2 regions of the Peribacillus sp. TH27 genome follow, and region 1 is predicted to be linked to the other one. Evidence: a T-box and tRNA genes for the amino acid it is inferred to sense, from the RefSeq annotation. Region 1 holds a T-box; the other holds one or more tRNA genes.
What was found. A T-box is a leader RNA that pairs with one kind of tRNA and senses whether it is charged. The one in region 1 lies ahead of alaS (alanine--tRNA ligase), so its partner is inferred to be a tRNA-Ala.
Positions count from the first base shown of each region.

Region 2: it encodes a tRNA-Ala, which carries the amino acid that the T-box ahead of alaS (alanine--tRNA ligase) is inferred to sense. The anticodon was not compared.

Region 1 is NZ_JAEKEV010000002.1:4,835,663-4,851,004, forward strand. It holds gene cymR (cysteine metabolism transcriptional regulator CymR) at 1-384, shown strand, start outside; gene JFU24_RS24645 (IscS subfamily cysteine desulfurase) at 445-1,590, shown strand; gene mnmA (tRNA 2-thiouridine(34) synthase MnmA) at 1,620-2,735, shown strand; gene JFU24_RS24655 (tetratricopeptide repeat protein) at 2,859-3,524, shown strand; gene recD2 (SF1B family DNA helicase RecD2) at 3,561-5,969, shown strand; gene JFU24_RS24665 (LemA family protein) at 6,089-6,655, shown strand; gene JFU24_RS24670 (TPM domain-containing protein) at 6,655-7,416, shown strand; gene JFU24_RS24675 (PRC-barrel domain-containing protein) at 7,559-8,017, shown strand; gene JFU24_RS24680 (hypothetical protein) at 8,007-8,222, shown strand; gene JFU24_RS24685 (AI-2E family transporter) at 8,439-9,515, shown strand; T-box leader at 9,545-9,763, shown strand; gene alaS (alanine--tRNA ligase) at 9,823-12,459, shown strand; gene JFU24_RS24695 (IreB family regulatory phosphoprotein) at 12,526-12,795, shown strand; gene ruvX (Holliday junction resolvase RuvX) at 12,795-13,220, shown strand; gene JFU24_RS24705 (DUF1292 domain-containing protein) at 13,232-13,522, shown strand; gene JFU24_RS24710 (hypothetical protein) at 13,583-13,738, opposite strand; gene mltG (endolytic transglycosylase MltG) at 14,085-15,221, shown strand.
Region 2 is NZ_JAEKEV010000002.1:3,776,838-3,792,179, forward strand. It holds tRNA gene JFU24_RS19540 (tRNA-Ala) at 71-143, opposite strand; gene JFU24_RS19545 (MgtC/SapB family protein) at 260-967, opposite strand; gene JFU24_RS19550 (DMT family transporter) at 1,112-2,017, shown strand; gene JFU24_RS19555 (hypothetical protein) at 2,052-2,237, opposite strand; rRNA gene JFU24_RS19560 (16S ribosomal RNA) at 2,692-4,243, shown strand; rRNA gene JFU24_RS19565 (23S ribosomal RNA) at 4,419-7,353, shown strand; rRNA gene rrf (5S ribosomal RNA) at 7,470-7,585, shown strand; tRNA gene JFU24_RS19575 (tRNA-Val) at 7,598-7,673, shown strand; tRNA gene JFU24_RS19580 (tRNA-Thr) at 7,685-7,760, shown strand; tRNA gene JFU24_RS19585 (tRNA-Lys) at 7,781-7,856, shown strand; tRNA gene JFU24_RS19590 (tRNA-Leu) at 7,866-7,947, shown strand; tRNA gene JFU24_RS19595 (tRNA-Gly) at 7,956-8,030, shown strand; tRNA gene JFU24_RS19600 (tRNA-Leu) at 8,043-8,131, shown strand; tRNA gene JFU24_RS19605 (tRNA-Arg) at 8,141-8,217, shown strand; tRNA gene JFU24_RS19610 (tRNA-Pro) at 8,227-8,303, shown strand; tRNA gene JFU24_RS19615 (tRNA-Ala) at 8,321-8,396, shown strand; tRNA gene JFU24_RS19620 (tRNA-Met) at 8,423-8,499, shown strand; tRNA gene JFU24_RS19625 (tRNA-Ile) at 8,510-8,586, shown strand; tRNA gene JFU24_RS19630 (tRNA-Ser) at 8,605-8,697, shown strand; tRNA gene JFU24_RS19635 (tRNA-Met) at 8,802-8,875, shown strand; tRNA gene JFU24_RS19640 (tRNA-Asp) at 8,882-8,957, shown strand; tRNA gene JFU24_RS19645 (tRNA-Phe) at 8,980-9,055, shown strand; tRNA gene JFU24_RS19650 (tRNA-His) at 9,073-9,148, shown strand; tRNA gene JFU24_RS19655 (tRNA-Gly) at 9,153-9,226, shown strand; tRNA gene JFU24_RS19660 (tRNA-Ile) at 9,233-9,309, shown strand; tRNA gene JFU24_RS19665 (tRNA-Asn) at 9,322-9,396, shown strand; tRNA gene JFU24_RS19670 (tRNA-Ser) at 9,398-9,488, shown strand; tRNA gene JFU24_RS19675 (tRNA-Glu) at 9,492-9,563, shown strand; gene JFU24_RS19680 (TraR/DksA C4-type zinc finger protein) at 9,604-10,353, opposite strand; gene JFU24_RS19685 (1,4-dihydroxy-2-naphthoate polyprenyltransferase) at 10,499-11,419, opposite strand; gene JFU24_RS19690 (isochorismate synthase) at 11,717-13,126, shown strand; gene menD (2-succinyl-5-enolpyruvyl-6-hydroxy-3-cyclohexene-1-carboxylic-acid synthase) at 13,119-14,870, shown strand; gene menH (2-succinyl-6-hydroxy-2,4-cyclohexadiene-1-carboxylate synthase) at 14,867-15,342, shown strand, end outside.

The DNA of each region.
Region 1 (15,342 bases):
ATCATGATTGAGCTTGCTAAACATTATGGAGAAGGTCCGAAAAGTTTGAAATCGATTGCTCAGACGCATAGTTTGTCAGAGCATTACTTGGAGCAGCTGATTGCGCCACTTCGTAATGCAGGATTGGTGAAGAGTGTTCGTGGTGCATATGGTGGGTATGTCCTATCAAAAGATCCTCAGGAGATTACTTCTGGTGATGTCATTCGCGTATTGGAAGGACCGATTACTCCTGTTGAGGGAATTGAGGATGAAGAGCCGGTAAAACGTCAGCTTTGGATTCGGATTCGTGATGCTGTGAAGGATGTATTGGATAATACTACGTTGATGGATTTGGCGAACTACAAGGATACTGGTGAAATCAATTCTTATATGTATTATATTTAAGTGATTAGCAACGCGCCTATTATATAGGCGCTTGCGTTTTTTAATGGAGGCGACAAAAAAGTGAACAGAATATATTTAGATCATGCTGCGACTTCACCGATGCATCCGAATGTGATTGATAAGATGATGACAGTCATGAGCCATGACTTTGGTAATCCGTCTAGTATTCATGCGTTCGGGCGGGAAGCGCGCCATGTTTTAGATGAAGCGCGTTTAAGTATTGCCACAAGTATCGGGGCCGGGCGGAATGAAATTATTTTTACGAGCGGTGGAACAGAAGCAGATAATACGGCGATCATTGGGGTTGCGAATGCGTATAAAGAAAAGGGAAAGCATATCATTACGACAGAGATTGAGCACCATGCAGTATTGCATACATGCCAATTCCTTGAGAAGTCTGGCTTTGAGGTCACATATTTACCTGTGAATGAAGCGGGGCTTATTTCACTTGCCGATTTAAAAGCGGCATTGCGGGACGATACAATTTTGGTTTCGGTTATGTTTGGTAATAACGAAGTTGGGACTATCCAGCCGATTGCTGAAATCGGACAACTGCTTAAGGATCATCAAGCCTTTTTCCATACTGATGCGGTACAGGCATATGGACTGATTCATATTGATGTCCGCGAGTTGGGCGTGGATTTGCTGAGTGTATCAGCGCATAAAATCAACGGACCAAAAGGAATCGGCTTTTTATATATACGCGAAGGGTTAAAGCTGAATCCCCATTTATATGGCGGAGAACAGGAGCGTAAACGCCGAGCTGGTACGGAAAGTGTGCCGGCAATTGCTGGCTTTGCCGAATCGGTTTGGATTGCTCAAAGCATGATGGATAAGAAAACGGAGCAATACTTGCAATTTAAAGACGTATTGCTTGCCGTCTTTGACGAGGCGGATGTACAATATGAAATTAACGGATCTATGGAGCAGTCGCTGCCACATGTGCTGAATGTTAGTTTTCCGGGTACGAATGTTGAATCGATGCTCGTTAATCTGGACTTGGCCGGTGTTGCGGTATCAAGTGGATCTGCTTGTACAGCTGGGTCAATTGAACCGTCGCATGTGCTCGTAGCGATGTTTGGAAAAGGTTCGGAGCGGACGAAGAATTCGATTCGTTTCAGCTTCGGTCTGAACAACACCGAACAGGAAGTTAGGCAGGCTGCTGAAACAACCGTGAAGATCGTTAAAAGATTGGTACAACAATAATTTTTTCTTTAAATAAATGAGGTGACAGAATGAATAAAGCACCACAAGACACCCGCGTCGTCGTTGGGATGTCAGGAGGCGTCGATTCTTCTGTATCAGCCCTGCTATTGAAAAATCAAGGCTACGACGTAGTTGGGATTTTCATGAAAAACTGGGACGATACAGATGAAAACGGAGTCTGTACAGCAACGGAAGATTACAATGATGTGATTGCCGTTTGTAATCAAATCGGTATCCCTTATTATGCAGTCAACTTTGAAAAGCAATATTGGGATAAAGTTTTTACGTATTTCTTGGATGAGTACAAAGCAGGCCGTACGCCGAATCCGGACGTAATGTGTAACAAGGAAATTAAGTTCAAGGCATTCCTTGAGCATGCGGTAAGCCTTGGTGCTGACTATGTAGCGACAGGTCATTACGCACAGGTTGAATACAGAGATGGCGAATATAAAATGCTTCGCGGTGTCGATAATAATAAAGATCAAACGTACTTCTTGAACCAGCTTACTCAAGAACAATTGGAAAAAGTCATGTTCCCACTTGGTCACATTGATAAGAAGGAAGTTCGTGAAATTGCGAAAGAAGCGGGTCTTGCAACGGCAACGAAAAAAGATTCAACCGGTATTTGTTTTATCGGGGAACGCAATTTCAAAGAATTTTTAAGCAATTATCTTCCAGCACAACCGGGTGATATGGTTACGATGGAAGGCAAGGTAATGGGTAAGCATGACGGTTTGATGTATTACACAATCGGGCAACGTCACGGTCTAGGTATTGGCGGCAGCGGCGAGCCTTGGTTCGTTGCGGGAAAAGACTTGAAGCGCAATGTTTTATATGTGTGTCAAGGCTTTGATAACGATGTGCTTTATTCCAATTCCCTGAATGCTGTGAATGTCAGTTGGGTAGCGGAACATAAACCTGCAGCGGAATTTACGTGTACGGCAAAATTCCGGTACCGTCAAGAGGACAGCGGCGTTACGGTGAAAGTATTGGAAAGTGGCGATGTCGAAGTCATATTTGACGAGCCAATCCGCGCGATTACACCTGGACAAGCAGTCGTTTTCTATGATGGTGACATATGCCTAGGTGGCGGTACGATTGATGAAGTATTTAAAAAAGGTGAAAAACTGACTTACGTAGGGTAAAATAATCATGTCCCCAGCTGTGTTTGCGGTTGGGGACTTCTTTTGGATTGTGAACAGCATCGTCTGAATTACACTGCTAGCTTATGCTATACTTTTTAATATAAAAATGGAGCGTGAATGATCATGGATAAAAATCAACAAGGTATTGAGTTTATGCAACAAGGAAAATACGAAGAAGCGGCTAAAGTTTTTAATGAGGCTATAGAAGAAAACCCGAAGGAGCCGGTTGCATACATAAACTTTGGAAATGTACTTACAGCTGTCGGTGAAACGGAAAAAGCCATCAAGTTTTATAAAAAGGCGATTGAGCTTGATGAAAATGCAGCGGCAGCTTATTATTCGCTAGGGAACTTATACTACGAATTAGATTCTAAATTAGTCGAAGCGAAAGATATGTTTGAAAAAGCAATCCGTTTGGGTCTTGAGAACAGCGATGCTTACTTTATGCTTGGATTGACGTTGATGGCGTTAGATCAACCGAAATTGGCTATGCCTTATTTACAGAGAACGGTGGAATTGAGTCCTGAGGATGTGGATGCAAGGTTCCAGTATGCGCTTTGCCTAGCAAATGCGGAACTGTATGATGAATTGATCAATCAATTGAATTTAGTGGTTGAACAGGATCCAGACCATGCGGATGCTTATTATAATTTAGGGGTTGCGTTTGCAGGGTACCGTGAAGATCCGCAAGCTGCGATAACATATTTTGAAAAAGCATTGGAAGCACAGCCAGACCATATGTTGGCGGCACACGGTAAGAAATTGATGGAAGAAATGAATGCTGAATAAATAGACGACATATGTATGGAAGGGTGGGGAGAAGCGTTGAGCCAGCAAGATTCGATGGATTTGTTTGCAGAAGAGAAAATGTTTATGAAAGGAAGTCATTTAGTGACGATCTTTCATAATGAAGAAAATATGTACTCGGTTGTAAGAATCCGTGTGAATGAAACGAATTTGAACTATGACGAGAAGGAAGCGGTCGTCACGGGTTATTTTCCGAGGATGCATGAGGATGAGACGTATATTTTTTATGGAGCAATGAAAGAGCACCAACGTTTTGGTCTTCAATTTCATGTCGAGCATTTTCGAAAGGATTTGCCCCAATCCAAGGAAGGAATCGTCAGTTATTTATCTGGTGAACTGTTCAAAGGTATTGGGAAAAAAACAGCCGAAAGCATTGTCGAAACACTCGGGGAGAAGGCAATTTCTAAAATTCTGGCTCAGCCTTCCATACTTGATGATATTCCGAAGCTATCCGGGGAAAAGGCGAAGAGTCTCTATGATACTTTAGTCGAACATCAAGGTCTGGAACAGGTAATGATTGCTCTTAATCAATATGGCTTTGGTCCACAGCTGTCTATGAAGATTTATCAAATGTATAAGCATGATACAATCACCATGGTTCAGGGAAATCCATATAAGCTTGTGGAGGATATCGAAGGAATTGGTTTTGGGCGAGCGGATGAGCTTGGGCATCAGCTCGGCATTTCCGGTAACCATCCTGATCGTATCAAGGCTGCGTGCTTATATACACTAGAATCACAATGTCTGCAGGATGGAAATATCTACATAGAAGCTGAGCAGCTGTTGGAAGCTGTCAAGCGGCTGCTTGAGGAGAATAAGCGCGATCGAATTGAGTTCACAAACATTTCCTCGGAAATAATCGAATTAACGGAGGCGGGGAAAATCGTTGTCGAAGATCAACGAATTTACCTGCCATCTCTTTACTATTCTGAAAAGGGAATTGTTATGAACATCAAGCGGATGCTAGCACAAACTGAGTATGAAGACCAGTTCCCAGAATCGGAATTTTTACTGGCACTTGGTAAGCTGGAAGAGCGTCTAAATGTTTCCTATGCCTCAGCTCAAAAAGAGGCGATACAAACAGCCCTGCAGTCGCCTATGTTGATTTTGACGGGTGGACCTGGTACGGGGAAGACAACGGTTATCAAAGGGATTGTCGAGTTATATGCCGAACTTCATGGTGTATCTATGGACATTAACGATTATAAAAAAGAGGGCAGCGATCCGTTCCCATTTGTGCTTGCGGCACCTACTGGACGTGCAGCGAAACGCATGGCTGAATCGACGGGTCTTCCCGCTGTTACGATTCACCGCTTGCTCGGATGGAACGGAAGTGAAGGCTTTTCCCATGATGAAGATAATCAGTTAGAAGGCCGCATTGTCATTATTGATGAGGTTTCTATGGTGGATACGTGGTTAGCTCATCAATTGTTTAAAGCTTTGCCGGAAAATTGCCAAGTGATTTTAGTTGGTGATGAAGATCAGCTGCCTTCAGTCGGACCGGGACAGGTGCTAAAGGATTTGCTTGCTTCGAATTGTGTGCCGACTGTCAGTCTTGAGCATATTTATCGTCAAGCGGATGGTTCATCAATCATTGAACTGGCCCATGATATAAAAAAAGGCCGGCTTCCAAATGATGTTACGAAGCAGCAGGAAGATCGATCGTTCATTCGCTGTAAGACTGACCAAATCGCTCAGGTTATTGAGAAAGTTGTTGCGAATGCCAGGACGAAGGGCTTCACTGCCAAAGATATTCAAGTGCTGGCCCCAATGTATAGAGGACCTGCCGGGATTGATGCGTTGAATAAAATGCTGCAAGAAGTGTTTAATAGCAATGTGAATGAAAAGCGGAGGGAAATCAAGTTTGGAGACGTGATCTACCGAACGGGAGACAAAGTGCTTCAACTGGTGAACCAGCCGGAAGAAGGCGTCTTTAACGGTGATATGGGTGAAATCGTATCAATTTTGTTTGCGAAGGAAAATACTGATCATGTCGATAAGATCATTATATCGTTTGAAGGCATTGAAGTAACTTACACGAAGCAGGATTTGAACCAGATTACCCACGCGTATTGCTGTTCAATCCATAAATCGCAGGGAAGCGAGTTTCCCATTGTGATTTTGCCTGTTGTAAAAAGTTATTATCGGATGCTCCGACGTAATCTATTGTATACAGCGATTACCCGAAGCAAGAATTTCTTGATACTTTGTGGTGAAGAAGATGCTTTCCGTTTAGGTATCGAGCGCAATGATGAAATGCGCCGGAAAACTACATTACTTGAAAAACTTCGTGAAACTTTGAATGATGAAGAAATGCCAGCCGAATCTGCAGAGTTGCCATTGCAAGAGGAAAGTTATTTTGACATACTGATGCATGAAGATCCGATGATTGGGATGGGTAATGTCACACCTTATGATTTTATGTAGGTGGAGATTAATGTCTGGTTCTTTACCTGGTTTGGATAAATTTTGTTTAAAATTCATAGTTTTAGTGGAACTAATATAAAATATAGTTTATATGTGCAGAAAGAGTAAGGAGGATTTGGATGAAAAAGGGATGGATTATAGGATTAGTTGTTGTCGTTTTAATTGTCATATATGGGGTTTCTTCTTACAATGGTCTTGTAAGTGCCAATGAAGACGTCGACAATAAGTGGTCACAGGTAGATAACCAATTAAAACGAAGAGCAGATTTGATTCCGAATCTTGTGGAAACGGTAAAAGGTTATGCGTCGCACGAAACTGAAGCCATTAAAGCGGTCAGTGATGCACGTTCAAAGTTGGCAGGTGCTAATTCAACAGAAGATGCCATTAATGCAGATCAAGAACTGAGTGGGGCGTTAAGCCGCCTTTTGGTGGTCGTCGAGAACTATCCGGATTTGAAAGCCAATGAGAACTTTAAGGGCCTTATGGATAGTTTAGAAGGAACAGAAAATAGATTGACCGTCGCAAGAAAAGACTATAATGACGAAGTAACCACGTATAACAAGACCATTAAACGGTTTCCAAAGAATATGATGGCTAGCGCATTTGGGTTCGATGTAAAACCATATTTTGAAGTGACTGATCAAGAAAAAGAAACGCCGAAAGTTGATTTCGGGAGCGATAAATAATGAAAAAACTCGCTGTGTTTGCGCTATTTTTTATTTTCACTTTCAATTTAGCAAACGTAGTCGCAGCAGAACCTAACATTCCGAAACCTGTTGGAGATATTTATGTCCAGGATTTTGCTGGAGTCCTCGATGATCAGGAAAAATCAGAGCTTATAGAATTGGGAAAACGATTAGATGATGCTACAAAAGCACAAATCTCTGTTTTGACCGTTGACTCAATGGAAGGCTCTGAAATAGAGGAATACTCGGTCGAAGCATTTAGGAAATTCAAGCTCGGGGATGCAGAGCTAAATAACGGAGTCCTCATTGTTCTGGCCGAAGAGGAGCAGAAAATCCGGATTGAAGTGGGGTACGGGTTAGAAGGTGCCATTACTGATATAAAATCAGGACAGATTTTGGACAATGTGGCAATCCCTCAGCTGAAAGAAGGTAATTACAATCTTGCTCTGACTGAAACCTATAAGGCTGTTTATAACGAGGTCACCGAGGAATATAATTTAGGTGACGAGTTTTATCAAGATCTTTCCGTTCAGACAGATACAGGAACTTTTAAGCCATCAGGTTTACAGATTTTTCTCATCATCGTTGTGGTCATCATTTTGTTCATCCTCGATGCCAAATTGTTTAACGGATTTTTCCTTCAAATTATCATCAATATCCTATTGATGTTCATTAGTCGCGGAGGCGGAGGTGGAGGCGGAGGCTCACGAGGCGGTGGCGGAGGAAGCTCCGGTGGCGGAGGTTCTAGCCGTGGATGGTAAGGTAGATTTGACCGGGAAACCGGTCTTTTTTTTATGCCTGAAACTTTAGTTTTCTAAGATGATTCAACAATGGAAAACCTTTCAGCACATCTATTTACGAGATGAAAGAAATAATAAAAATGTTCGGAAAGGCGGGATGACCTTGCGGACGTTTTCTGTATTGAAAGGAATGCCGGTTTTTACTATCAAAGGAGAAAGAATCGGCACGGTCCATGATTTATCTATTTCTGAAGCGGGTCAGGTAACAGGTTTGGTCATTCATCAACAAGCATTGTTTAAGAGATCTTTTCATTTGACTCTGGACGATATTTCTTCATATGGTCCGGATGGGATTGTCATCATACAACAGGAGTCAACCCCAAAGAAGGTGCCTGATAATTCCATCTGGCTAACAAAGGATGAAGTATTGGGACGAATGCTTCTTTCAGAAATGGGCGAGGAGCTCGGTTTACTGCAGGATGTATATTTTAGGGAAAAAATGGGCACGATTATAGCGTATGAAACAACAGATGGTTTTTTCTCAGAGACGACAGTGATTGAATCTAAACAGCCGCCTACATTAGGGAAGGATACCATCATTGTTTCAGTTTATGAACAGTGAGGTGTCCATTTTGGAAATAAATTGTCCGAATTGCCGCAGTAAAGATGTTGGGAAGATTGGTGTAAATCAATATTATTGTTGGAATTGTTTTATTGAAATGACCATTTCTGAGGGAATCATTAATACGCACCAGGTCGAAGAAGATGGAAGTTTAAGCTCATTAGACGACTTGTTTGAGGAAAATGACCGCCGCTTCAGCATGTAATTAACGGAAGAGGTGCTTGCAATGGCTAGACGTTCACGTAATGGTCTTATGAACATGATGAACACAAAAATGATTAACCGAAGTATCAAAAAAATACGCAAAAGAATAAAATCATTACTTTAAAGGGAATGGGTGTCCTGATGCTAAGGGCACTCTTTTTTATGTATGAAAACCTCTCACCTTTCGAAGAATAAACGAGCGGGAGGTGTAGATTTTGTGAGTATTCGTCTCAAGTGGTTTTATAGGCTTGGTTTTTTATTGCTCTTATTTTTTGTTATATATATTTTTATGAAACTGAAGCCTATGTGGGGACCGGCTGTAACTATAAGTGTAACAGTACTGCTGCCTTTTCTCATTGGTGCATTCATCAGTTATTTATTGCACCCTGTTGTGGAATTTTTAAATAAGAAAGGTATGCATCGCTGGCTTTCGATTACAATCATTTACTTGCTGTTTTTTGGAGGCATTGGATTTGCGGTTTATAAAGGCATTCCGGTGATGGTTAGTCAGGTGCGTGAGCTGTCAGAAAGTGTTCCTGAGCTGGTCGAGCAGTATCAAGGCAGGGTAGACAGGCTCAATCATCAAACGGCGGCCTGGCCTTTCGGGATACATGAAAGGTTTGAAGAAGGGGTCGTTCTTTTCGAAGGCTGGCTAAAAGGTATGCCGGAAAAAGCAATGGAGTATGCGATGAAGCTGTTTGATTTTGTTGTTCTGATTGCGCTTATTCCCTTCATTGCTTTTTATATCCTGAAAGACTTTGCTGCGTTAAAAAAAATGGCCTGGTATATGACCCCGAAAAAATGGCGCAAGCAGGGACGTGCATTCGTACGGGATGTTGACGCTTCCCTAGGTGGGTATATCCGCGGGCAAATTATCGTCTGTGTTGCAATTGGAGTGATCTCATCCATTCTTTTTTGGATAGTCGGAATGCAATATCCGTTGTTGTTAGGAGCGATTATCGGAATAACCAATGTCATACCGTATTTTGGACCGATTATCGGGGCCATTCCTGCGGTTATAATTGCCGCCACAATATCTGTGAAAATGGTGATGATTATAATAGTTATCGTGCTTGTGCTTCAATTTCTTGAGGGGAATATTCTGTCACCTCTTATTGTCGGGAAAAGCCTCCATATGCACCCACTTTTCATCATGCTTGCATTGGTAGCTGGAGGTGAAATAGGCGGGATTACGGGAATGGTACTTTCAATCCCTATCTTGGCTGTACTGAAAGTTTTTGTGCTTCATGCCCGTGTTCACTTCAGAAAGAGGCCGCCCCTTATTGACAAATAAAAGTCTTGTGAATATAATCCATTACATAAGATAATTCGTTGAAGGATGAAGTATGCTGAAGTCCATCTAAAAGAGAGGGGTCCCCCTGGCTGAAAGGGACTTCAAGGTGAAGAGCAGCAGAAAGCTAGTCCGGAGAGCAGCTAATACCTGCCGTCATGCCGCGTTAAGGCTTTTATGAAGGTGATGGACGAAGGCTTTTTCTACGTCCATAATCAGGGTGGTACCGCGAGTTAACTCTCGTCCCTGTTTTTGGGATGGGAGTTTTTTGTGTGCTCAAAATTACATAATTTTAAAGGAGGATATATAGATGAAGTATTTAACTGGTGCTCAAATCCGCCAAATGTATTTAGATTTTTTTAGTGAAAAAGGCCATAACATTGAACCAAGTGCGTCATTGGTTCCTCATGAAGATCCATCATTGCTATGGATTAACTCTGGGGTAGCAACGTTAAAGAAATATTTTGATGGACGGGTGATCCCTGAAAATCCAAGAATTACAAATGCACAAAAAGCAATTCGTACAAACGATATTGAAAACGTGGGGAAAACTGCGCGTCATCATACGTTTTTCGAAATGCTTGGTAACTTCTCAATTGGTGAATACTTCAAAGAAGAAGCAATCACATGGGCATGGGAATTTTTGACCGACGAAAAATGGATTGGCTTTGACAAAGAGAAATTAGCGGTGACAATCCACCCGGAAGATGACGAAGCATTTGAGCTTTGGAATAAAAAAATCGGTGTTCCTGCTGAAAGAATCATTCGTTTGGAAGAGAATTTCTGGGACATCGGTGAAGGTCCAAGTGGCCCGAATACGGAGATTTTCTATGACCGTGGCCCAGAATATGGTGATGACCCGAATGATCCAGAACTATATCCAGGTGGCGAAAATGAACGGCATTTAGAGGTTTGGAACCTTGTGTTCTCTCAATTTAACCATAATCCTGACGGTTCTTATACACCGCTTCCGAAGAAAAATATTGATACAGGCATGGGTCTAGAACGTATGGCTTCAGTCGTGCAAAATGTGGCGACAAACTATGATACAGACCTGTTCATCCCAATTATTAGAGCTGTTGAAGAAATTTCTGATGTGAAATATGGTGTCGATGTAGAAAAAGATGTGGCATTTAAAGTCATTGCCGACCATATACGTACAGTAGCATTTGCTGTTGGAGACGGAGCACTTCCATCCAATGAAGGTCGCGGCTATGTGCTACGTCGCCTACTTCGTAGAGCGGTTCGTTATGCGAAGCAAATCAACATTAACCGTCCATTCATGTTCGAGCTTGTGACAGTGGTTGGTGAAATCATGAAAGATTTCTACCCAGAAGTTCTCGTTAATAAAGAATTCATTGCGAAAGTAATCAAGAATGAAGAGGAACGGTTCCATGAAACGCTTCATGATGGACTAGCTATTCTTTCTGAAGTCATCAAAAAAGAAAAAGAAAAAGGCGGCACAGTCATTCCAGGTAGCGATGCATTCCGTTTGTATGACACATACGGCTTCCCAATCGAATTAACGGAAGAATATGCGGAAGAAGAAGGCATGACGATTGATCAATCTGGCTTCGAAAAAGAAATGGAAGCACAGCGTGAACGTGCTCGCTCTGCTCGTCAAGATGTGGATTCCATGCAGATTCAAGGTGGAGTATTAGGCGACATTAAAGTTGGAAGTGAATTTGTCGGATATGATCAGGTGGCAGTTGATGCAAAAGTTGCGGCAATCGTGAAAAATGGCGAGCTTGTAACAGAAGCGCAAGAAGGCGAAGAAGTTCAGGTGATTCTGAACCAAACACCTTTCTATGCAGAAAGCGGCGGACAAATAGCTGATAAAGGAACGATGGCTAGTGAATCCGTTAAAGTGAATGTACATGATGTTCAAAAAGCACCAAATGGCCAAAACCTGCACCGTGTAACTGTTGTAGCCGGTACTTTGACTACAGACACTGAAATTGTTGCTGCGGTAGATCAAGAAAACCGCATCCATATTACGAAAAATCATACGGCGACACATCTTTTACATCAAGCCTTGAAAGATGTACTAGGAACACATGTTAACCAAGCTGGTTCACTGGTACAAGCTGAGCGTCTTCGTTTTGACTTCTCTCACTTCGGTCAGATTACAGCAGAAGAGATTGAACAGATTGAAACGATTGTAAATGAAAAAATTTGGCAAAGCTTACAAGTGAATACGGATTATAAAAACATTGAAGAAGCAAAAGCAATGGGCGCGATGGCCTTGTTCGGCGAAAAATACGGCAAGATAGTCCGTGTCGTTCAAATTGGCGATTATAGTCTTGAGCTTTGCGGCGGTGTTCACGTCCCGAATACAGCGGTAATCGGCTTGTTCAAAATTGTTTCTGAAAGCGGCATCGGTGCGGGTACACGCAGGATCGAAGCAGTAACAGGAGCAGGAGCATACAAATTGATGACGGACCAAATCGGTGTATTAAAAGACGCAGCTGCTAAATTGAAAACAAACTTGAAAGATGTACCTTCAAGAATTGAAACAGTTTTAGCGGAAGTGAAAGATCTTCATCGTGAAAATGAAAGCTTGACTGCAAAATTAAGTAATATTGAAGCAGGAAGCCTTGTTTCTAACGTAAAAGAAATTAATGGTGTACAAGTATTAGTGGCAAAAGTTCAAGCTACTGACATGAATAATCTGCGTGCTATGGCAGATGATTTGAAACAAAAGCTTGATTCTGTCATTATCGTATTAGGATCGGCTCAAGGCGATAAAGTCAATTTGATTGCCGGAGTTACGAAGGATTATATCGAACGCGGTTTCCATGCCGGTAAATTAATTAAAGAAGTCGCATCTCGTTGCGGTGGAGGCGGCGGCGGCCGACCAGATATGGCACAAGCCGGTGGAAAAGACCCAGAAAAATTGGATGCAGCACTTAATTTTGTTGAAGAATGGGTCTTAACGATTTCATAATCAATGAAAAGTGTTGTACAATGAAGATAATAATGGATTCTGGACGCTGAGGAGAGGTGCATGATAATGAGTTCCTTTGATAAAACGATGAAATTTAATTTTCCCGAAGAACCATTCGAAAGAGATGTACAGGAAGTATTGTCTCAAGTTTATGTTGCACTTCAGGAAAAAGGTTATAACCCGATTAACCAGATTGTCGGTTATTTATTATCTGGTGACCCGGCCTACATCCCGCGCCATATGGATGCTCGAAACATTATTCGTAAGCTTGAACGCGATGAGATCATTGAAGAATTGGTTAAATCGTATCTTAAGAACCATCGAGAGGAATACTAATGCGCACAATGGGACTTGATTTAGGTTCAAAAACTATCGGTGTTGCTGTGAGTGACGCGATGGGTTGGACTGCACAAGGATTGGAAACAATCAAAATTAACGAAGCTGGAAATGACTTCGGCTTTAAACGTCTTAATGAAATAATAAAAGAACATGAAGTTTCTAAAATTGTCCTCGGTTTACCCAAAAATATGAACGGAACCGTAGGACCGCGCGGTGAGATCAGCCAAGATTTCGCCAAGCGATTAGAAAACAAATTCAAGCTGCCGGTGTTTCTCTGGGATGAACGGTTGACAACGATGGCGGCTGAACGTGTTCTTCTTGAGGCGGACGTGAGCCGAAGCAAACGTAAGAAAGTCATTGATAAAATGGCAGCTGTCATGATTCTACAAGGTTTCTTGGACAGACAAACAAATTCAATATGAGGTGAATACAAATGGAACACGGCGAAAACAACATTACAGTAGTAGATGAAAACGGAAACGAGCAGCTTTGCGAAATCCTGTTCACATTCGATTCTGATAAATTTAACAAATCTTATGTACTTTACTATCCGATGTCTGCTGAAGATGACGAGGAAGAAATTGAAATCCACGCTTCATCATTCACACCAAGCGAAGATAATAAAGATGGTGAACTTGCACCAATCGAAACAGAAGAAGAGTGGGATCTAGTCGAAGAAATGTTAAACACATTCCTTGACCAAGAAGAAGCTGAAGAAGAATAATATATATAAAAACTGACCTTAAACCAAGGTCAGTTTTTTTCATTATGTACCAAAAAATCCTTATCTTTTCTCCACAAACAAAAGAATAAAAGTGGCGAGCGGACCTAAAAATAATGATAATATGAACCAATTCAAAGCTGTTCTATTTTTACCTTGAGCAAGCCCGGCATTAATGAGTGCTAGTGTCCCCCAACCAACAAAATAAGAATTATCCAACTCCTTCACACCTTTCTTTATCATAAAATTAATAGTAGCATAACCACATAAATATTCTTTTTATTTTATCAAATGTCTGAAACACCAATCGTATTCGAAGAAAATCTCATGAAAGTCTATTACAGCTAATTACTAAAAAATATCACTAATTCCCTATTAAATAACACCTGTATATTGACAAAACTAGTGCGATTTTGCCATAAATAGAGTAATAACGAATGTAGTTTTGCAAAAAACATGTATTTATTTGTTGGTTTTAGTATAATATTCGAAGCAAAGTCTAATTAGAGAAAGCATCTTCTAGGAACTATTATGTAGTTGGTGTGAGTTTGCAGGGGGAATGAAAATGGATGAAAAAGATCATAAGTTATCAAAAAAGGAACATATTCGAATGAAATTGTTAGAACAGCAAGGAGAAGCAAGGCTTGTTCGTAAAATTATCATGATTACGATAGCTTCGCTAATTTTATTAATCGGGATAGTTGGTCTTGTTGGCTTTTTATATATCAACTCAGCCATGAAGCCAGTTGATCCTGACGATGACACGATTAAGAAAGTGAAGATTCCAATCGGTTCTTCCGTGAATGGAATTTCAACATTGCTTGAAGAGCAGGGGATAATCAAGGACGCCCGTGTATTCAAATATTATATTAAATTCCGTAATGAATCCGGTTTTCAGGCAGGGGAGTATAAATTATCACCATCCATGCCAATTCAAGATATTGTGACTAGCATCAAAACCGGGAAACTTATGAAAGAAGCGACCATGAAAATAACGATTCCAGAAGGAAAGCAGCTAATTCAGATTGCTGATATCATTGCCGTGAAGACGGATCAAGATCCAAAAGAAATTTTTAAGAAATTGAATAGTGAAAAGTTCGTTAATTCCATGCAAGAGAGATTTCCGGAGCTGTTAACGTCGGAGATTGAGAATAAAAATGTTTTGTATCCGCTTGAAGGGTATCTATTCCCAGCGACCTATGACTTTTATGAGGAAAAACCGTCTTTAGAAGCAGTAGTAATTGAGATGCTGAAGAAAACGGAAGAGACCTTGCAGGCATATGAAACTCAGATGAACAAAAAAGATTATTCTGTTCACCAGATGTTGACATTTGCTTCGCTTGTTGAAGAAGAGGCAACTGCCCAGGTAGACCGTGGGAAAATTGCTTCCGTCTTCTATAATCGTATCAAGAAAGATATGCCGCTACAAACGGATCCGACCGTTTTGTATGCAAAAGGTTCACATAAAAGTAAGGTGCTATACAAAGACCTTGAGGTGAAGTCTCCGTATAATACGTATAAGAACAAAGGGTTGCCGCCGGGTCCGATTGCCAATGCCGGAACGACATCGATTGATGCGGTGTTAAAGCCTGAGAAGACAGATTTCTTATACTTCTTGGCAACACCTGAAGGAGAAGTTCTTTATTCGAAAACGTTGGAAGATCACAATAATAAAAAGGCAGAACATATTACCAATAAATAATAGCTGATAGCTAAAGCGACTAGGGGGGAGGGATATTACTTTCCCCTTGTTTTTATGATAGAATAGTAAAAGTGAAATTTCAGATCCGATTTTTATCGATGACTGTAACTCGGCGATTGCC
Region 2 (15,342 bases), 1.1 Mb from region 1:
TGAAATGAATCGGCAGGTTTCTATAAGTGGAAAAAGAAAAAAACCCTTGATACACAAGGGTTTTCAAGTATGGAGCATAGCGGGATCGAACCGCTGACCTCTACGCTGCCAGCGTAGCGCTCTCCCAGCTGAGCTAATGCCCCGGGTTAGGGTACAATAATTATTTTATCGAAATTTCAGGAAAAGTCAATAATAAAATTGAGAAATTTGCAAAATAGTAAGAAAAAACCGTTTGAGGGTATCAAACGGTTTTTTTCGCTTAAGCATTCTCGATTTCTACCCGTGCAATTTCTTTAAGGTTGGAGACGGTGTAATAAACTTCTGAAGTTCTAACTTTATGATCGACCAAAACTTTAAGTGTTAAGAGGTGATGGTCTTCTGCAACATCTTTGATTCTTAGGTTTTTGATAAAAATCTTTTCGTCTTTGATTTTTTTGAGAACTAAAGCGATGTCATCTTTATCTTTTACCACTAGTTGTAGAAAGATTTCTTTTTGCCGTAATTTCATCGGGCCAAGCCAGGTGACGACTACGGGTACCAATTCGACACTGATGATTAATAGAATGACTCCGGCAATTGCTTCGAGAAAGAATCCAGCTCCGACAGCAATCCCAATTCCGGCTGCTCCCCAAATTATGGCAGCGGTGGTTAAACCGGAGATGCTGTTATTGTCACGGCGGAGAATAACGCCGGCCCCGATAAAGCCGACGCCAGAAACAATCTGTGCGGCAAGACGTAAGGGATCCATTGTGATATTTACATCGTCACTTCCGGGGAATTTATAAGCTGACTCCATGGAAACAATCGTTAATAAACAGCTGACGATGGAAATAACCAAGCTTGTTTTTAATCCAACGGGTTTTCGTTTCATTTCTCGCTCTAGCCCGATAATTAATCCAAGGAGAGCTGAGATCCCCAGCTTAATAAGTATTTGCAGTTCTGATTGAGGATCGAATGTCCATTCCATAATGTTCACCACTTCCGAAAGAGTATCGAGAATTATATGATTTGGTGCAATATACCCGTTTTTTCAAATAACTCACTCTAATAATTTTACCATAGTAAAATAGAGTACAATGATAGGTAATTCAACATGAAAAGAGGAACAAGAATGCAAATACCTAAAATAAATCCCTATTTTGCATTGGCGATAGGTGTGGCATCCGTTTCATTTTCGGCCATACTTGTTAAATTAGCATCTGCTCCATCAGGTGTTATAGCCTTTTATCGTTTATTATTTACTGTTCTGCTTATGTTGCCGGTTTTCATAATAAAATACCGCCATGAACTTAAATTCATTGAGAAAAAGGACTGGTTGTGTTCGATTGCGGCAGGTGTGTTCCTAGCTTTTCATTTTATATTATGGTTTGAATCGCTCAATTACACGTCGGTTGCGAGTTCAACTGTGCTTGTCACCCTTCAGCCGTTATTTGCGTTTGCAGGGGCTTACTTGTTTTTTAAAGAACGATTTTCAATGAAGGCAATATTAAGCGGGATCATCGCGATAGCGGGCAGTCTTGTCATCAGCTGGGGAGATTTTAGAATCAGCGGTATGGCGCTTTGGGGAGACATTCTTTCCCTTGTTGCTTGTGCGTTAGTAACTGGTTATTTACTATTTGGTCAAAATGTTAGAAAGCGTATCTCTTCTATAACATACACATTCGTCGTGTATGCAATTAGTGCATTTACATTGTTTTTCTACGTTGTCCTTAAGGGAGAGCCAATGGGACCATATCCTACTGTCGACTGGATTTATTTCGTTTTGCTTGCTATTTTCCCGACTCTATTAGGGCATTCATTATTCAACTGGTCATTGAAGTGGTTAAGTACTTCAACAATCTCTATGGGAATCTTACTGGAACCGATTGGAGCGACAATTCTAGCTTACTTCATTCTTGGTGAACCCATACTCTGGACGCAAATCCTAGGAGGTACCATCATATTGGCCGGCTTGATGATATTCCTAAAGGATGAAAAGAAAAGTAAGGTGCAGAAAAAAGAAGCAGTCTCCATATAAAAGCAGTAAGTCGAACCCGACTTACTGCTTTTATTTAATAGGGATAAAACAAATAGGTAATCCGAGTGAAGATCAAGGCAAATGTAAAGCTAAACAAAAACGTTGTACCATTCACTTTCCCTTTTTCCCTACTGAACTTTATGGCTTCATAATAAGCAGTGCTAAATAAGTAAAGAGCCATGCTGTAAGAAATGAGTAGTGCGATTAATGATAGATTCATTGCTTCACCTCAAAGAAAGAAGATATCTTTATATGTCTATTTGGGTTTAAGGAGAAATATGCGAGTTAATTCAGCTGAAGCGGCGGACTGTGTTTAAGAGGTAGGGGGGCTTGATGCATTCGAAAAAGAGTTATTCTAGAAAGGAATATATAGAAGGAGAATGAAAAAACACTTTTTTGAAAAAAAGTTTTGAAAAACATATTGCAAACATTATTTGTACATGGTATATTATTTCTTGTCGCTAAGACAACAACTTAAACAGCTCAACAAACTGTTAAAACTTTTTAAAAAAAGTTGTTGACGAAACGTGACACAATGTGTTACATTATAGGAGTCGCTTCTGAGAGAAACGACAACAAATTGCTCTTTGAAAACTGAACAAAACAAAGCGCCAATGTTAATTTTTAAGTGAGCACACACTATCAAAAAAAGCAAAATGAGCAAGTCAAACATTTCTTCGGAGAGTTTGATCCTGGCTCAGGACGAACGCTGGTGGCGTGCCTAATACATGCAAGTCGAGCGGATCGATGGGAGCTTGCTCCCTGAGATTAGCGGCGGACGGGTGAGTAACACGTGGGCAACCTGCCTATAAGACTGGGATAACTTCGGGAAACCGGAGCTAATACCGGATACGTTCTTTTCTCGCATGAGAGAAGATGGAAAGACGGTTTTGCTGTCACTTATAGATGGGCCCGCGGCGCATTAGCTAGTTGGTGAGGTAATGGCTCACCAAGGCGACGATGCGTAGCCGACCTGAGAGGGTGATCGGCCACACTGGGACTGAGACACGGCCCAGACTCCTACGGGAGGCAGCAGTAGGGAATCTTCCGCAATGGACGAAAGTCTGACGGAGCAACGCCGCGTGAACGAAGAAGGCCTTCGGGTCGTAAAGTTCTGTTGTTAGGGAAGAACAAGTACCAGAGTAACTGCTGGTACCTTGACGGTACCTAACCAGAAAGCCACGGCTAACTACGTGCCAGCAGCCGCGGTAATACGTAGGTGGCAAGCGTTGTCCGGAATTATTGGGCGTAAAGCGCGCGCAGGTGGTTCCTTAAGTCTGATGTGAAAGCCCACGGCTCAACCGTGGAGGGTCATTGGAAACTGGGGAACTTGAGTGCAGAAGAGGAAAGTGGAATTCCAAGTGTAGCGGTGAAATGCGTAGAGATTTGGAGGAACACCAGTGGCGAAGGCGACTTTCTGGTCTGTAACTGACACTGAGGCGCGAAAGCGTGGGGAGCAAACAGGATTAGATACCCTGGTAGTCCACGCCGTAAACGATGAGTGCTAAGTGTTAGAGGGTTTCCGCCCTTTAGTGCTCGCAGCCTAACGCATTAAGCACTCCGCCTGGGGAGTACGGCCGCAAGGCTGAAACTCAAAGGAATTGACGGGGGCCCGCACAAGCGGTGGAGCATGTGGTTTAATTCGAAGCAACGCGAAGAACCTTACCAGGTCTTGACATCCTCTGACAACCCTAGAGATAGGGCGTTCCCCTTCGGGGGACAGAGTGACAGGTGGTGCATGGTTGTCGTCAGCTCGTGTCGTGAGATGTTGGGTTAAGTCCCGCAACGAGCGCAACCCTTGATCTTAGTTGCCAGCATTCAGTTGGGCACTCTAAGGTGACTGCCGGTGACAAACCGGAGGAAGGTGGGGATGACGTCAAATCATCATGCCCCTTATGACCTGGGCTACACACGTGCTACAATGGATGGTACAAAGGGTCGCAAACCTGCGAAGGTAAGCGAATCCCATAAAGCCATTCTCAGTTCGGATTGTAGGCTGCAACTCGCCTACATGAAGCCGGAATCGCTAGTAATCGCGGATCAGCATGCCGCGGTGAATACGTTCCCGGGCCTTGTACACACCGCCCGTCACACCACGAGAGTTTGTAACACCCGAAGTCGGTGAGGTAACCTTTATGGAGCCAGCCGCCTAAGGTGGGACAGATGATTGGGGTGAAGTCGTAACAAGGTAGCCGTATCGGAAGGTGCGGCTGGATCACCTCCTTTCTAAGGATAAATACGAGAGCGCTTTTGTTTTGTTCAGTTTTGAATGAGTAATTCATTCAGATACGAAAGACATCATCACGTTGTGATGGGATTCTTTCTACTTTGTTCCTTGAAAACTAGATAATAGATAGAAGGCAATTAATTTTTTCAAAGCATCAGTAAGATCTTTTTTAACGGTTAAGTTAGAAAGGGCGCACGGTGGATGCCTTGGCACTAGGAGCCGATGAAGGACGGGACTAACACCGATATGCTTCGGGGAGCTGTAAGTAAGCTTTGATCCGGAGATTTCCGAATGGGGAAACCCACTGTTCGTAATGGAACAGTATCTTTACCTGAATACATAGGGTACTGAAGGCAGACCCGGGGAACTGAAACATCTAAGTACCCGGAGGAAGAGAAAGCAAATGCGATTTCCTGAGTAGCGGCGAGCGAAACGGAATTAGCCCAAACCAAGAGGCTTGCCTCTTGGGGTTGTAGGACACTCAACATGGAGTTACAAAGGAACGGGGTAAATGAAGTGATCTGGAAAGGTCCGTCAAAGAAGGTAAAAACCCTGTAGTTGAAACTTCGTTCCCTCCTGAGTGGATCCTGAGTACGGCGGGACACGAGAAATCCCGTCGGAAGCAGGGAGGACCATCTCCCAAGGCTAAATACTACCTAGTGACCGATAGTGAACCAGTACCGTGAGGGAAAGGTGAAAAGCACCCCGGAAGGGGAGTGAAATAGATCCTGAAACCGTGTGCCTACAAGTAGTCAAAGCCCGTTAATGGGTAATGGCGTGCCTTTTGTAGAATGAACCGGCGAGTTACGATTTCATGCGAGGTTAAGTTGATAAGACGGAGCCGCAGCTGAAAGCGAGTCTGAATAGGGCGAATGAGTATGAGGTCGTAGACCCGAAACCAGGTGATCTACCCATGTCCAGGGTGAAGTTCAGGTAACACTGAATGGAGGCCCGAACCCACGCACGTTGAAAAGTGCGGGGATGAGGTGTGGGTAGCGGAGAAATTCCAATCGAACCTGGAGATAGCTGGTTCTCTCCGAAATAGCTTTAGGGCTAGCCTCAAGATGAGAGTATTGGAGGTAGAGCACTGATTGGACTAGGGGCCCCCAACGGGTTACCGAATTCAGTCAAACTCCGAATGCCAAATACTTATTCTTGGGAGTCAGACTGCGAGTGATAAGATCCGTAGTCGAAAGGGAAACAGCCCAGACCACCAGCTAAGGTCCCAAAGTATACGTTAAGTGGAAAAGGATGTGGAGTTGCTTAGACAACCAGGATGTTGGCTCAGAAGCAGCCATCATTTAAAGAGTGCGTAATAGCTCACTGGTCGAGTGACTCCGCGCCGAAAATGTACCGGGGCTAAACGTATCACCGAAGCTGTGGATTGACACCGTATGGTGTCGATGGTAGGAGAGCGTTCTAAGGGCGTTGAAGTCAGACCGGAAGGACTGGTGGAGCGCTTAGAAGTGAGAATGCCGGTATGAGTAGCGAAAGAAGGGTGAGAATCCCTTCCACCGAATGCCTAAGGTTTCCTGAGGAAGGCTCGTCCGCTCAGGGTTAGTCGGGACCTAAGCCGAGGCCGAAAGGCGTAGGCGATGGACAACAGGTTGATATTCCTGTACCACCTATACATCGTTTGAACGATGGGGGGACGCAGAAGGATAGGGTAAGCGCGCTGTTGGATATGCGCGTCCAAGCAGTTAGGCCGGAAACGAGGCAAATCCCGTTTCCATTAAGGCGGAGCTGTGATGGCGAGGGAAATATAGTACCGAAGTTCCTGATTCCACAGCCGCCAAGAAAAGCCTCTAGTGAGATGTAAGGTGCCCGTACCGCAAACCGACACAGGTAGGCGAGGAGAGAATCCTAAGGTGTGCGAGAGAACTCTCGTTAAGGAACTCGGCAAAATGACCCCGTAACTTCGGGAGAAGGGGTGCTTTTTAGGGTGAATAGCCCGGAAAAGCCGCAGTGAATAGGCCCAGGCGACTGTTTAGCAAAAACACAGGTCTCTGCGAAGCCGCAAGGCGAAGTATAGGGGCTGACACCTGCCCGGTGCTGGAAGGTTAAGGGGAGAGGTTAGCGCAAGCGAAGCTTTGAACCGAAGCCCCAGTAAACGGCGGCCGTAACTATAACGGTCCTAAGGTAGCGAAATTCCTTGTCGGGTAAGTTCCGACCCGCACGAAAGGTGTAACGATCTGGGCACTGTCTCAACGAGAGACTCGGTGAAATTATAGTACCTGTGAAGATGCAGGTTACCCGCGACAGGACGGAAAGACCCCGTGGAGCTTTACTGCAGCCTGATATTGAATTTTGGTACAGCTTGTACAGGATAGGTAGGAGCCTGAGAAGCCGGAGCGCTAGCTTCGGTGGAGGCGTTGGTGGGATACTACCCTGGCTGTATTGAAATTCTAACCCGCGCCCCTTATCGGGGTGGGAGACAGTGTCAGGTGGGCAGTTTGACTGGGGCGGTCGCCTCCTAAAGAGTAACGGAGGCGCCCAAAGGTTCCCTCAGAATGGTTGGAAATCATTCGTAGAGTGTAAAGGCACAAGGGAGCTTGACTGCGAGACCTACAAGTCGAGCAGGGACGAAAGTCGGGCTTAGTGATCCGGTGGTTCCGCATGGAAGGGCCATCGCTCAACGGATAAAAGCTACCCCGGGGATAACAGGCTTATCTCCCCCAAGAGTCCACATCGACGGGGAGGTTTGGCACCTCGATGTCGGCTCATCGCATCCTGGGGCTGTAGTCGGTCCCAAGGGTTGGGCTGTTCGCCCATTAAAGCGGTACGCGAGCTGGGTTCAGAACGTCGTGAGACAGTTCGGTCCCTATCCGTCGCGGGCGCAGGAAATTTGAGAGGAGCTGTCCTTAGTACGAGAGGACCGGGATGGACGCACCGCTGGTGTACCAGTTGTCTTGCCAAAGGCATAGCTGGGTAGCTACGTGCGGACGGGATAAGTGCTGAAAGCATCTAAGCATGAAGCCCCCCTCGAGATGAGATTTCCCATAGCGCAAGCTAGTAAGATCCCTGAAAGATGATCAGGTTGATAGGTCAGAGGTGGAAGCGTGGCGACATGTGGAGCTGACTGATACTAATAGATCGAGGACTTAACCACGCTTTAAAAAATGAAATACCTTCTTATTATCTAGTTTTGAAGGAATGAAAATTTCTTCTTGCATTTTTTCAAAAAGACGTTATAATAATAAATGTCTTAAAAAAATGTTAACATTGTTTGGTGGCGATAGCGAAGAGGTCACACCCGTTCCCATTCCGAACACGGCAGTTAAGCTCTTCAGCGCCGATGGTAGTTGGGGGTTTCCCCCTGTGAGAGTAGGACGCCGCCAAGCAGTTACACATATGGAGGATTAGCTCAGCTGGGAGAGCATCTGCCTTACAAGCAGAGGGTCGGCGGTTCGATCCCGTCATCCTCCACCATTTTTACACCTGCCGGTGTAGCTCAACTGGTAGAGCAACTGACTTGTAATCAGTAGGTTGGGGGTTCAAGTCCTCTTGCCGGCACCATCTTTTATTATTAAACGTACGAGCCATTAGCTCAGTTGGTAGAGCATCTGACTTTTAATCAGAGGGTCGAAGGTTCGAATCCTTCATGGCTCACCATTATATTATGCGGGTGTGGCGGAATTGGCAGACGCACCAGACTTAGGATCTGGCGCCGCAAGGCGTGGGGGTTCAAGTCCCTTCACCCGCATCTTTCATGCGGAAGTAGTTCAGTGGTAGAATACAACCTTGCCAAGGTTGGGGTCGCGGGTTCGAATCCCGTCTTCCGCTCCACTTTTCGTATGTGCCGGGGTGGCGGAACTGGCAGACGCACAGGACTTAAAATCCTGCGGTAGGTGACTACCGTACCGGTTCGATTCCGGTCCTCGGCACCATCTTAATATGCGCCCGTAGCTCAATTGGATAGAGCATCTGACTACGAATCAGAAGGTTGTAGGTTCGACTCCCGCCGGGCGCACCATGTTTTTTGCGGGAAGTAGCTCAGCTTGGTAGAGCACTTGGTTTGGGACCAAGGGGTCGCAGGTTCGAATCCTGTCTTCCCGACCACGTGATTTCTAATGAATGGGGCCTTAGCTCAGCTGGGAGAGCGCCTGCCTTGCACGCAGGAGGTCAGCGGTTCGATCCCGCTAGGCTCCACCATTTTTCATCAAAACTTATATTATATTGGCGGTGTAGCTCAGCTGGCTAGAGCGTACGGTTCATACCCGTGAGGTCGGGGGTTCGATCCCCTCCGCCGCTACCAATAAATATAAGGACCTTTAGCTCAGCTGGTTAGAGCAGACGGCTCATAACCGTCCGGTCGTAGGTTCGAGTCCTACAAGGTCCACCATGTAATTTTTTTAGCCACGGAGGTATACCCAAGTTCGGCTGAAGGGATCGGTCTTGAAAACCGACAGGGGAGTCAAATCCCGCGGGGGTTCGAATCCCTCTACCTCCTCCATTTCTTTAAAAGCAGCAAGTTGTTTTGAAACAACCTTTACATAGAGGAAGCGGAAGAAACAATTTACACGAAAACTTGATGCGAGATCGTTTCATTATTACCGTCGCGGGGTGGAGCAGTCCGGTAGCTCGTCGGGCTCATAACCCGAAGGTCGCAGGTTCAAATCCTGTCCCCGCAATTATTAGGTCCCGTGGTGTAGCGGTTAACATGCCTGCCTGTCACGCAGGAGATCGCGGGTTCGATTCCCGTCGGGACCGCCATTATAAAATTTAATACAAATGTGGCTCAGTAGCTCAGTCGGTAGAGCAAAGGACTGAAAATCCTTGTGTCGGCGGTTCGATTCCGTCCTGAGCCACCATTATTTCAAAAATTACGGCGATTGTGGCGAAGTGGTTAACGCACCTGATTGTGGTTCAGGCATTCGTGGGTTCGATTCCCATCAGTCGCCCCATTTCGCGGGTGTAGTTTAGTGGTAAAACCTCAGCCTTCCAAGCTGATGATGAGGGTTCGATTCCCTTCACCCGCTCCAATTTATGGGCCTATAGCTCAGCTGGTTAGAGCGCACGCCTGATAAGCGTGAGGTCGATGGTTCGAGTCCATTTAGGCCCACCATATTCATATTGTTCCGCAGTAGCTCAGTGGTAGAGCATTCGGCTGTTAACCGAACGGTCGTAGGTTCGAGTCCTACCTGCGGAGCCATGGGGAAGTACTCAAGAGGCTGAAGAGGCGCCCCTGCTAAGGGTGTAGGTCGCGTGAGCGGCGCGAGGGTTCAAATCCCTCCTTCTCCGCCATTTGGCCCGTTGGTCAAGCGGTTAAGACACCGCCCTTTCACGGCGGTAACACGGGTTCGAATCCCGTACGGGTCATAAAAAAGAAGCATACATTCTGTATGCTTCTTTTTTTTATTTATTTCTCTTCATTGATATAACTATCTTTTTGTTTATAAGGAATGTCTCCAAGCTGAGATTCAACGTTTTCTTCATCTAATGTATCTTCATAGTTCTTTTGCTTTTTATTCGGGATACCCCTTATTTTTTTTCCTTCGATATCATTTGCTACAAATCCTTCATAGTCTTCAGGAAATCCATCGGTTTCATCTTCTGTTTTATAAAGATTATTATAGCTGTCATGATCGCCCGTGTAATCCGCAGGTGTTTCAGATGTACCAAATTTGGCTACTTCGCCAAAGCTATCTTCTTTATCTACTATTTCACTTCCATGACGGTTTTCAAAATTATTTCCCTTTGATGGAATCAGTACGTCTTCTTCAACTGGTCGATCTTGTATAGTCGGTCGTTCTGGGGCGTGCTCGACACAGTAGAGAGTGGTAGGGATGGCTTCAAGCCGTTCAAAAGGGATTTCAGTATCACAGGTTTTACAATGGCCATAGAAGCCTGCATCTATCGCATTCAATGCATTCTTGACTTTTTCCATTTCAGATTGTGCATGCTCATCTAGTGCCTGGTTTCTTTCCATTTCGAATAATTCGGTTCCAAGGTCAGCGGGATGATTGTCATAGGAGGATAGTTCCCCTACAGATTCTGTCTGACTTTTATTTAGAAGTGATTGTTCATCATTTTTTAGCCTATTATTCAGTTCTTCTTTTTCTATAAGTAGTTCTTTTTTTAAATGTTGCGTTTGTTGTTTGGTTGCCATGTTTATTTCACTCCTTCGAAAGTCTATATCTCATTTGAATAATGGTTGGATGGGTGTCTTATTCATTACCCGAATCGGAGGGGAGGGAAACAAATTGGATAGGAAGCAAAAAAGGACTGAGTCAAATCGACTCAGTCCTTAGAGATTAAATAAGATAGCTGATGAATAATCCAATGGCCATAAGCAGGCCGAAGAAGGTGTTCGTTTGGGCCGTGGCTTTCATCGCAGGGACCATCGTAATAGGTGAAGTTTTACCTACGAAGCCTTTGATAGCTGCCAAGGCTTTCGGAATGCTTAGGAAGGCAAGCAAAATCCATGCTGTAACGCTTCCAGCTAGGACTAATCCTACTAGCCATAGGTAAGAGAAGGCAAACATAATCGCCATAAATGTTAAGGCATTTTTTCTGCCCATTACTACAGGCATCGTTTTTCGACCGTGTGCCTTATCTCCGTCATGGTCACGGAGGTTATTGGATAAATTGATTAACCCAACTAAAATTCCGCTTGGTATTGCAATTAAGATAGCTGTGGTAGAAACAAAACCAGTTTGAATGAAAAAGGCAATCAAGATTATCAGAAAGCCCATAAACAATCCAGAAAAAAGTTCTCCAAATGGTGTGTATGAAATAGGCAGTGGACCGCCAGTGTAAAGGTAGCCGACAAGCATACAGACCAGTCCTACCCCAGCAAGCCACCAAGATGATACAGCACAGATATAGATTCCAAGTATCAGTGCGATGCCATACATACTAAGGGCTAAGGTCATGATGAGTTTTGGAGTCATGCCATGACGGACAATGCCACCACCTATGCCAACAGATTCTTCTGTATCCAAGCCTCTCTTGAAATCATAGTATTCATTGAATAAGTTCGTTGCAGCTTGAATCAGGATACTTGCAATCATCATGGCTGCAAATAGTAGCCAATTTACGCCATCTTCTAAAAGTGCAATCATAGTTCCAAGTAGGACTGGAACAAAAGCTGCGGTAAGTGTATGTGGACGAATTAACTCCCACCAAATTTTCCAGGTTCGTTTAAGGGGAAGGTCGTCGTATTCTGTTTGCATTATTTCTCTCCTCAAAATCATTATTAGTTCCCTTGAATTATATCAAATATTGAAATTGTTCACAAAAGGTTATCCTATTTAGTGTAGGAAAAGTGGTGGGAAGTGTCAATTGAATTTCATAGACGATCACTTCCAATATCAAGGGTATTCTACTTCATTCACTAAGAATCATATAATAAGGAAAAAAGCAGTCATGAATCGTTCGATAAAGGGGCGTTTTATTGACATTGGGTTGAAGAGAGGTGTATCTTTAAATAGGTTAAAAAGCTTTTAAAATGTACATTTGGGGGGATTTTTTTGGCTATCTCAGAAGAAACTCAACAGTTTCAGGGACTGGCTTCAGCTATACAAAAGGCAAAGGACTTGAATGGTCAAGTTCTATTCAGTCATATTAAGAAAATAAATTGCAACAACCCCCTTTCATTTTATCAAGCTGGAAGAGAACGGTATGCGGGTGAACGCTTTTTCTGGGAGGACCCTGCAAAAGAAATAACCATTACTGGTTTAGGCAACGTTAAGAAACTCCAAGCGGCATCAAATGCCGACCGTTATAGAGAAGTCGAAATGAGCTGGATCAAACTGCAGAATACTGCTGTCAAAACAGGAGTGACCGATGTAGAAGCAACTGGTCCTTTACTCTTTGGTGGCTTTTCTTTTGATTATGAAACTAACAGTACGCTCCTTTGGAACCAATTCGGGGACAATCTGTTTTATATACCTGCCTTCATGCTATCGCTAGTGGGGGAGCAAGCTTACTTAACGACAAACCTACTTTGTTCACCGGATGATTCAGAAAAACTCTTCATAGATATGATAAATGAACGGGAATCTTTCCTTATCGAAAGCTTGAATGGCACCGAACTGCGTGCCAATACTCTTGTTAAGCAGAAGGAAGTCAAACCTAAGGAATGGAAGCAGACGGTTGCAGAGGCTGTTGAGGAAATCAAGACAACAGATCTCGACAAAATTGTTTTGGCAAGAGAGCTGCGCCTTGTGTTTGAGCGCTCCATTGATTCAGAGAAAGTACTCGAGCAATTGATTGCTGAGCAGCCATTAAGCTATATTTTTAGTTTGGAAGCGGGCGGTGACTGTTTCGTGGGTGCAACTCCTGAGCGTTTGATAAAGAAGCAGGGTAATGAAGTCTTTTCTACCTGTCTTGCAGGATCGATGGGACGGGGGAAAACTGTAGAAGAGGATGCTTGTCTTGGTGATGAACTGCTTCATGACCAAAAGAATTTACAAGAGCATCAATACGTCGTTTCGATGATATCAAATGCGTTTGAGGCGGTATGTGAAAAGGTAATCGTTCCGACCGAACCGAAATTAATGAAAAACCGTCATATTCAGCATCTGTATACACCGGTCCGTGGAATTTGCAATGAGGGTGTCACGATTTTTGAGTTTGTAGAAAATCTGCATCCAACACCTGCTATGGGCGGGCTTCCGAAAGAAGAAGCTGTCGCCCGTATTCGAGAAATAGAAGGTCTTGAACGCGGCTTTTATGCGGGACCATTGGGCTGGGTCGATACCTATGGGAACGGGGAATTTGCAGTTGGGATTCGTTCCGCCCTACTACAGGATAATGAGGCATCGCTTTTTGCAGGGTGCGGCGTAGTGGAAGATTCGACACCTGAAAGTGAATTCCAGGAAACGGGGATTAAATTTAATCCAATGCTAAGTGCTTTAGGAGGAAATCTTAATGAATGACCGAGATGCATTGACAGCGTATGCTGCTTCATTTGTCGATGAGCTTGCACAAAATAAGATGAAGCATGTGGTGGTAAGTCCAGGTTCACGATCCACACCGCTCGCTTTGCTGCTGGTAGAACATCCTGATATCGAAGTTCATATTAATGTGGATGAGCGTTCGGCTGCTTTTTTTGCCCTTGGTTTGGCTAAGGCATTAAAAAAACCTGTCGGACTTCTTTGTACGTCTGGTACAGCTGCTGCTAACTTTTACCCAGCTGTCATTGAGGCTTACTATTCAAGGGTGCCACTGATCGTGCTGACGGCTGATCGTCCGCATGAGTTGCGTGATGTAGGGGCTCCACAGGCCATTGATCAAATTCATCTGTACGGAAGGCAAGTGAAGTGGTTTGTCGAAATGGCGCTTCCGGAAAGTACCGATGAAATGATGCGATATGCGAGAACAATCGGTGCAAGGTCAGTTTCGACAGCGGCAACTGAGCCAGCTGGACCCGTACATTTGAACTTCCCGCTTCGTGAACCACTTATTCCAAATTTGGAACAAGCTAAAGAATATAGGCAAAATAAAATGACACCGGCTGTGATGATTGAAAATGGTGCACTATCACTGTCTGATTCACATATAGATGCGCTAGCAGCTACGTTATCACAAGCGAAACAAGGAATGATCGTGTGTGGAGAATTACGGCATCCAAAGATGAAGGAAGCAATTGTAGCTTTAGCTGAGAAGCTTGCTTTCCCGATACTAGCTGACCCTCTTTCTCAGCTAAGAAGTGGCAAACACGATAAAGAAGGTATTATTGATACCTACGATACATTTCTACGTGATGAAGCGGCCAAGGAAGCTTTCCGGCCGGATGTAGTGTTGCGTTTCGGTTCTATGCCGGTATCTAAACCTTTATTGTTATTCATGAAAAAACAAAAACAGGCAATTACTTTGGTCATTGATGGCGGAGCAGGATGGCGCGAACCAGCAGGACTGGCAACCAACATGATTTACTGCGAAGAAAAAGATTTTTGCCAACGTGTATGTGAAAAAATTCCGAATGCTACTGAGAAAAACTGGCTTGGTTTGTGGCAAACTGTCAATGGAGCAACGAAGAATGCCTTATCTTCCATCCGTGATGAAGCGGAGTTAAGTGAAGGAAAGCTGTTCTCGCTGATACAGGACATGATGCCAATAGAATCGACGTTATTCGTCGGAAATAGTATGCCAATACGGGATCTGGATACATTCTTTTTGAATAATGAAAAAGGAATCAAAACCTTTGCAAATCGGGGAGCGAACGGAATTGATGGTGTAGTTTCTACTGCGCTTGGCGTAAGCACCGTTTCAGAAAATACAGTACTCGCAATCGGAGATTTAAGCTTTTTCCATGATATGAACGGATTGCTTGCGGCTAAGCTGCAAAAGCAAAATATCACGATTTTGCTGATTAATAATGACGGCGGCGGTATATTCTCTTTCCTTCCACAGGCAAATGATAGGGAACACTTCGAAACGTTATTCGGCACTCCCCACGGGCTTGATTTTTCCCATACTGCACAGCTTTACGGCGGGAAATACAGCAAGGTGCAAAATTGGGATGAACTGAAGCAGGTATTTACAGAGTCGTTTGAAATCCAAGGCTTGAAAATAATCGAAGTACCTACCGAAAGGGAGTCCAATTTGCAAAAGCATCGAAATTTGTGGAATTTTGTTTCCCAGGAAATAAAAGTGGTATTAGATAGGGGAATATCATGAAAATTGTCTGCAGAGATGTCACTTATTCTGTTGAAATAGTGGGAAATGGAGAACCTCTTGTACTTTTGCATGGATTTACGGGAAATCGAGATACATGGAAATTTCTCATCCCGCTTTTGCGTGAAAGATATACCTTGATCATGGTCGATATTATCGGACATGGAGGGACTGCATCTCCAGCCGATTATCGTCGGTATAAGATGAAGCAAGTGACTGAGGACCTTAAGCATATTTTGGATGAGTTAAATTTCCCAAAAACCCATATCCTTGGATATTCAATGGGAGGGAGGCTTGCTTTGGGCTTTGCCTGTTTGTATCCTGAGTACGTAAAGACATTGATGTTAGAAAGCGCTTCACCTGGCCTTTTAACAGAAGAGGAGCGGGAAATCCGCAGAAGTAATGATAAGAAGCTTGCCGGAAAGATTCTTGAAAACGGCATCGAGGCGTTTGTCGATCAGTGGGAAAACATCCC